DNA from 2 places in the Mechercharimyces mesophilus genome. Region 1 is predicted to be linked to the other one. Evidence: riboswitches for the same ligand, from Rfam matches in the RefSeq annotation. Region 1 holds a riboswitch; the other holds the start of a gene.

Region 1 (3,598 bases):
GTGAGTTACTTCTATTTTATAATCATCATAGCCTTTAGATTGGAATACCTCATGTATCAACTCTTTTACTTCGTTTTCCACAGCCTTTACTTCTTCTTTCGTTCCAAACAAATTGACCTCAAATTCTTTACCTGATACTACGGATCCCACTGCTTGGACGCGGAATCCTTCTGAATCCAATTTATCCATTACCATACTACTGATATCTTTCGGATCCGAACGCTGTTGTTCACTAGATGTCAGAGCTTGTTCCGTGGGTTCTTCCTTAGTCGGTTGTGCAGTTGTTAGGGAAGCGCATCCGACAGCAATGATACAGACTAAGCCAAGAATAGACCATTTCCAAGAGCGAGGTTGAAACGACTTAATCATAAAGATTCTCCTTTTCACTTGGGATTTATTTGCGGAAAAATTGGCGATAATGGGGTTTCTCAAGGGAAGTGCGTCTCTTTCCAATAACTTGATTATGATATAGCCATATAAAGTGGCTTCCTCTCGCTTTAGATACGTAAGAGTGTTAGCATCGCAAGCTAATTCTTGATCTTCCCGCATGAGTCGATAGCTATACCAGAGGAGAGGGTTAAACCAATGGATGATGAGGACGACAGTCCACATGATATTATTAAGCACGTCTTTTCGTTTATAATGAACCAGTTCATGGAGCAATACCATCCGCAGTTCAGTGTGAGTAAAAGACTGTAACCGCTTCTGCGGTAGGAGTATCTTCGGACGGAAAACTCCATACAAAGTAGGGGATTGAATAGATGAACTGAAATTGATATGAATTTTTCGGCGAATGTTTAACTTGGATTTGCAATCGTCCAAGAGACCGATGATTTCCTGTGTTGGAGGAGAGACCTCCTGATAGATGATTTTTGAAAAACGCCTTTGTTCACGGACAAGATAGTAGGTAAGAAAAATGATTCCTATGAGCCAAATCCCCACCAATGTTAGTGTTACCCAAGGAATGTCCGTTTGTGGAACGGCCGTATTATTTTTACCATTCTTCATATCATTCGTATTGGGGATTACTAGGATTTCATCCCTGTTTACTTGATCAAGCGAGTCAGTAGAGGGAATGGGTGATTGCTCTTGTTCTATCAGAGTCGTAAAGAGATTGTATATGCTAAAAGGGGTTTCCAATGTCCATGGAACAAGTAGACGTACGAGCAAGATAAACCAGAGTAGGTAATGCCATTCTACTTTCAGTTTTTGGGGAAGTACTTTTTTCACAATAATGATCAATCCGATGAGAGGGATCGCCAAGATTGAGGTGGCTAGGACCCAACTGGCTATTTCAATGAATGCATGGATGGGCAAACTGATATTCTCCTTTCTAAGAAAATAGCATCCCAGGAGTTTAAGACTACAACTGTAATCAGTTCTTTATAAATAGACTACAGTTGTAGTCTATCATTGTCAACCCCTTTTTAAGATAAGATGATCTTAAAAAAGCAGTATAGCAAAAAGGCCCCCTATGAATGAAAGGGGCCAGCCAGTTATTCTTTCCTATGGAATGAGGAGCTTCTCTTTTGTTATTTCTTTTATCGACTGTGGTAGGCTCCTAAGCCTCCTGAGTGGCATTCCATGAAAGCAACCCATTCTCCATCCGAAAGTCTACTACATCCTGTACTGTTAATAAGATCAACTCGTGTTTTTCCGCGAAACGTTCCAGTTCGGGACGACGTGCCATCGTTCCGTCTTCATTCATGATCTCACAGATGACGGCAGCCGGTCGACAGCCTGCCAGTCGCATCAAGTCGATAGAGGCTTCTGTTTGCCCCCGTCGCTCCAGCACGCCATTTGATCGAGCTTCTAGTGGAAAGACGTGTCCAGGTCGAACGAAATCGGTGGACGTAGAGTGGACATTGACAAGCTGGCGGATCGTGTGGGCACGTTCATAAGCTGAGATGCCCGTCGTCACTCCTTCTTTGGCATCAACAGAGAGAGTGAAAGCGGTTCGTAAACTTTCTTCATTTTCCTGCACCATCTGTGGAAGACCGAGTGCATGAAGTCGCTCCTTAATCATCGGCGTACAGATGAGCCCTCGTGCGTATTGAGCAATAAAGTTAATGGCTTCCCCAGTCGCGTGCTCGGCCGCCATGACGAGGTCACCTTCATTTTCCCTACTCTGATCATCTTGAATGATGACCATCTTTCCTTGTTGGATGGCTTCTATGGCGAGCTTCATCTTGCTCACGGCTACTTGTTTCATTCAAAAATCCCCTCTCTCGATTTTTGAACCAAATGCAACCTGGAAAAAGAACATGTTCATCCCGTACCCTGATAGACAATAGCGATCATAATTTTCTCCGTCCCTTCCTCCTAAAAAGAGAGTACTTCTCCTGCTGAAGTTACCACTCTGAAAGGTGGTATACAAGGTACGAGAGAGACATGCAGAAAGAAGCACTGCCGTTATATTCTTTAAAAAAGGCAATGCTTGCACCCTTCTCCCATCCGGACTATACCGTCGGCCTTAGAGTTTCACTAAGTCAGTCGCGCTTTCTCTAGGAAACCGCGAGTCGCGGGCTTACTACCGTCGTACGGTGATCACCGCCGGTCGGGAATTTCACCCTGCCCCGAAGGTTGATTTGAGTTCGCTTTGAGTATAACAAAGAAGGAGAATAGAGGAAAGATTCTCCTATATATCGAATGAAGTCTTACAATTCTTGCAAGAGAAGTTTATAACATAAGATAAAGGGGGTAGGTAGAGACTATAGAATCATTCTGTCTGCGTGCGTTCGGAGTTTCGGAAAGAAAGCCATGAGTGTAAGTTATGTCATGGGAAGAAGTCACTTTAAAAAAGAGGGATGCCAATGTGTGGACGGTTTAGTCTGACGGTGGAACTTTCGGAGGTACTAGATCGTTTTCATGTAAGTATGGATAAGGAGCAAGCAGAGTTTGCTCCTCGCTATAATGTGGCACCAACACAAGCTTTTCCGGTTGTTGTGGAAGATAGTGAGACGCGGGAACGGCAGTTAAAAGAGATGCAGTGGGGACTGATTCCACGTTGGTCGAAAGATGAAACGATGGGAAGTCGCTTAATCAATGCGCGAAGCGAGACCGTATTAGAGAAGCCAGCATTCCGTCGTTCGTTTCGTCGGCATCGCTGTCTCGTACCTGCGGATGGATTCTATGAATGGGTACAGACAGATGAGGGAGGAAAAGTGCCTTTTCGTGTGGTGAAAAAAGAAGGAGGTCTGTTTGCTTTTGCGGGCTTATGGGACGAGTGGAAGTCTGAAAGCGGAGAAGAACGGAGAACCTTCACGATTATCACACGGGAAGCGGATGCGTCGTTTCGCTCAATCCATCACCGTATGCCGGTGATTCTTCCGCAAGAGGAGGAAGAGACGTGGATCCATCATGAATCCGGGCAAACAGAGAGACTGCTAACCTTATTGAACGGGTTATCGGCTGATGCTCTCAAGAGCTATCCCGTAGCGAAGATGGTTAATTCACCCAGAAATGATCAGCCGGCTTGTATTGAGCCCGTGTAAATCAGGGGACTCTTTACTTTGATAAAAATAAATGATAGTAGTGAAAGTGACAATCAATGAACGAAAATGGTTCGCAAATAATATTGAGTTTAAGATAGTATTGA
Region 2 (3,598 bases), on a different contig from region 1:
TCCCCTTCATTTTCACGGTCCTCATCATCTACAACGATAACCACTTTCCCTTGCATCAGATCATAAATGGCATCCTCAATCGGGTGAAATGCATCCATTTCGTTATCCCCCTTTTTAGGCAAAACCTAGACTCGTTAGTTTCTCTTTCGTTATTCCTTCTTCACCTGGTTCTTTAATCAGCTCTTGCAACTGCTTCCGTATATATTTCCCCATCATGTCGCACTCAATATTAACTGAATCACCCACACTGGCTTGCTGCAATTGCGTTTCTTCCAAGGTATGCGGGATAATCGAAACCGCAATATGGTCACTCGATACCTCAAAGAGAGTCAGGCTGATCCCATTTAGGGCTACTGATCCTTTTTCAATCATATTGCGGGTCAACGTAGAGGGTACTTGCAAACGGAAGAGGATGGCATTTTCCACTGGCTTGCGTTGTACGATCTCACCGACCCCATCCACATGACCTTGCACAAAATGACCACCAAAACGGTCACCCGCTGCCATCGCCCGTTCCAAGTTGACGAGAGAGCCACTCCGTAGTGCGCCCAATTGCGTATGCAACATCGTCTCTGGCATCACATCCGCTGTAAATGAATCATGGTCAAAGCGAACCACCGTGAGACAAACCCCATTGATAGCGATGCTGTCACCCAGTTTCACATTTTCCAGCACCTTTTTACAGCCAATGGTCAGTTTCATCGTCAATCCTTGTTGCCTCTTCTGACGAACCGTGCCGACCTCTTCTATCAGTCCTGTAAACATGAATCACCCTCGCTTTCCTTTTTCACGTCTCCTTTGATCATTACATCATCCTTGTAGGTTTTTAGCGTAAGGTTTTCCAGCTCAACTGCGTCCTTCATTTGTTCAAAGCCCGTCCCCTCGATCGGAGTTGGACTGCTTGAACCACCAAGTAATTTAGGGGCGACAAACGCCACTACCTGGTCAATCAGGCCGGCAGTCAGAAGGGAGCCATTTAACCTACCGCCTCCTTCTACCAAGACCGACAGGATATTCTGCTTACCCAGATAGGTAAAAAGCTGATCCAGATCGACACGTGCTCCACTTCCACAAGGGATCACTTTGACACCCTTCTTCTCCAGCTGTTCTCTTTTCTTCTCGTCTACTTGGTTCGTACAGAAGACCCATGTTTCCGCTTCGTTCGTATCCACCACGGGTGTATCCAACGGAATTCTCAGAGTAGAATCGACGATCACACGGATGGGGTGTTTGCCCCCTTCCGGCAACCGTGTGGTCAAACGAGGGCGATCCGCCAGCACGGTACCAATACCCACCATGATCGCATCCCTGTCATGACGCATGCGATGGACAGCTGCTCGCGACTGCTCATTGGTCACCCATTGGCTATCCCCTGTTGCTGTCGCAATTTTGCCATCCAAAGTCATCGCCGTCTTCAGCGTCACCAGTGGGCGACCGGTGAGGCGATGATGGAAATAAGCTTCATTTAGTAGCCGACATTCCTCTTCTAATACGCCTACTTCTACTTCCACTCCCGCTTGACGCAGGCGCTCAATGCCTGTACCAGCCACGCGCTCATCGGCATCTTCTACGCCAACCACTACTTTGGCGATACGGGCATCGATGACGGCGTTCGTACAAGGGGGAGTCCGGCCATAATGACTACAAGGTTCTAAAGTAACATAAAGCGTCGCCCCAGCTGCGTTTTCTCCCGCCATCGCCAGTGCGTGCACTTCCGCATGCGGCGTTCCTGCTTTTAGATGGGCTCCACTGCCAATTAATTGTCCATTTTTCACAATCACCGCACCAACCATCGGGTTGGGGGATGTTTGTCCTTGGGCACTGCTTGCCAAGGTAAGCGCCAATTGCATCCATTCTTCGTGTCGATTCATCTATAGCCTCCCACCATTCATCAAAAAAAGCCCCGATTCGTTTCGAGGCTTTTTCATGAGGGAATCAGGAGGGTCCATATCTAGCGACAACGCAAAGAAGCGTCATCTCTTAGACAACAATCTCAATCGATTCTGATGACAAATGAGCGCACACGTAAAGAAACCTCGAATAGTAAAAATTACCAATCAAGTAAACTGCACTCATCGCTATCATTCATCGTGACCGCTCCTGTTCACCCTTCTCCCATCCAGACTTTCACTGTCGGCCCCGGAGTTGCACCGGATCCACCGCAAAGTTGCGGGTCACGGACTGAAGGGGAGTGCAAGACTTCCCTATCACCGCCGGTCGGGATTTTCACCCAGCCCCGAAGGATGTACAGTATGCTATTTACTTTCGTACATCTACCGTAAGTATACTGGATTGCGTAATGAATGTCTATTCAATATTAAGATATGGGCAAGATCATCCATAACGAAAGAAGCCAAAAAGCCCCTTCCTCTATTCGAGAAAGGGACTCTCTTCATTAGAATGGTCAAAGGAACATTATACCGATGAGTTCTTCTCTTTCGTCGATACCTTATTGCCCTTCTTCCACGGCCATCCTACTTGCATGCATAGATAGCAGAGGGCGGCAAAAAAGAGCGATACAATGGTGGTATGAGTTAATGCCATCATCAAATAATAGCGCACGGGAAGGAGGACAATCGAAATTCCACTGGCCGCTTGCAATGTAACAAAGAGAAACCCGAGAACACTTCCCCAGTACAAGTCACGTCGCTCTCGATAGTGACGGATGATCCATACCATCAACATCAATGCCAACAACCAAGCCACTATCGCAAATAGACGGTGCGTAATTTGTACTCCCGCAGGAGTTATCAGGTCAGGGAGGAAGCGATCCCCACAGAGAGGAAATGAAGGGCATCCCATGGTAGCTCCAGCATGACGAACATAAGCACCAGTATAAATCACTAGATAAACATAACAGGCATACACCCAGATGAATGTTCGCAAACGGTTACTTAAGCCCCGGCGCTTCTCCTTTGCCTCCATCACTCGTCCCGCTGTCTTTTGAAATAAATAAATGGATAATAAGGCAACCGCGGCGAAACAGATAAGAGAGAATCCAAAGTGGAGCGCCATCGTCATATCTTCACGCCATGCCGTACCGTCTTGCCCCCAAACCACCGTAGCGGCTCCCAGTAGTCCTTGTAAGATGATAAAAAAGACACTCGTAAAGCCGAGAAATTTCACCGTGCGATCCTGACGAAAGGCCAGCCATGACCAGATGGCAAGAACGACGACCACCAGACCGACAAGTCCTGAAACTGCGCGATGACTATATTCAATCATCGTGGTTACCGTCGCATAGGTAGGGAAGACCTCACCATGACAAAAGGGCCACGTTCGCCCACAACCTTCTCCCGAATCTGTCTTGGTAACCAGTGCTCCCATAAGTAAAATGAGATAGGTGCTAAAAGCAGCAAATACGGAAAATCCTTTTAACGAACGGTGCATTTGTACCCCCTCCTTCACAACATATATCTCGAATCATTGCTCACTTAAGTTTTTTAAATCTCGCTTACTCTCCTTTATTCTCGGAACGACTTTCATTCATTCCGCTGTCCTGGAGGCATCGAAGATTTCCTATTTTCTATAAAGAGTCAGCATCACAACATCGCTATTTATTCTACCACAACACACAAATCCATCATGCACAGGCTAT

Evidence for each region. Region 1 has a riboswitch for FMN ahead of ribB (3,4-dihydroxy-2-butanone-4-phosphate synthase). Riboswitches for the same ligand answer to the same signal wherever they lie in the genome.
Region 2: linked by a shared signal. The riboswitch ahead of ribD (bifunctional diaminohydroxyphosphoribosylaminopyrimidine deaminase/5-amino-6-(5-phosphoribosylamino)uracil reductase RibD) and the one ahead of ribB (3,4-dihydroxy-2-butanone-4-phosphate synthase) in region 1 are both predicted to bind FMN.

What each region holds. Positions count from the first base shown of each region.
Region 1 is NZ_JCBAPH010000003.1:162,196-165,793, forward strand. It holds gene AC6RGY_RS10605 (M56 family metallopeptidase) at 1-1,317, opposite strand, end outside; gene ribB (3,4-dihydroxy-2-butanone-4-phosphate synthase) at 1,562-2,212, opposite strand; FMN riboswitch at 2,439-2,588, opposite strand; gene AC6RGY_RS10615 (SOS response-associated peptidase) at 2,814-3,494, shown strand.
Region 2 is NZ_JCBAPH010000001.1:920,914-924,511, reverse strand. It holds gene AC6RGY_RS04705 (bifunctional 3,4-dihydroxy-2-butanone-4-phosphate synthase/GTP cyclohydrolase II) at 1-98, opposite strand, end outside; gene ribE (riboflavin synthase) at 115-765, opposite strand; gene ribD (bifunctional diaminohydroxyphosphoribosylaminopyrimidine deaminase/5-amino-6-(5-phosphoribosylamino)uracil reductase RibD) at 750-1,871, opposite strand; FMN riboswitch at 2,104-2,248, opposite strand; gene AC6RGY_RS04690 (COX15/CtaA family protein) at 2,416-3,390, opposite strand.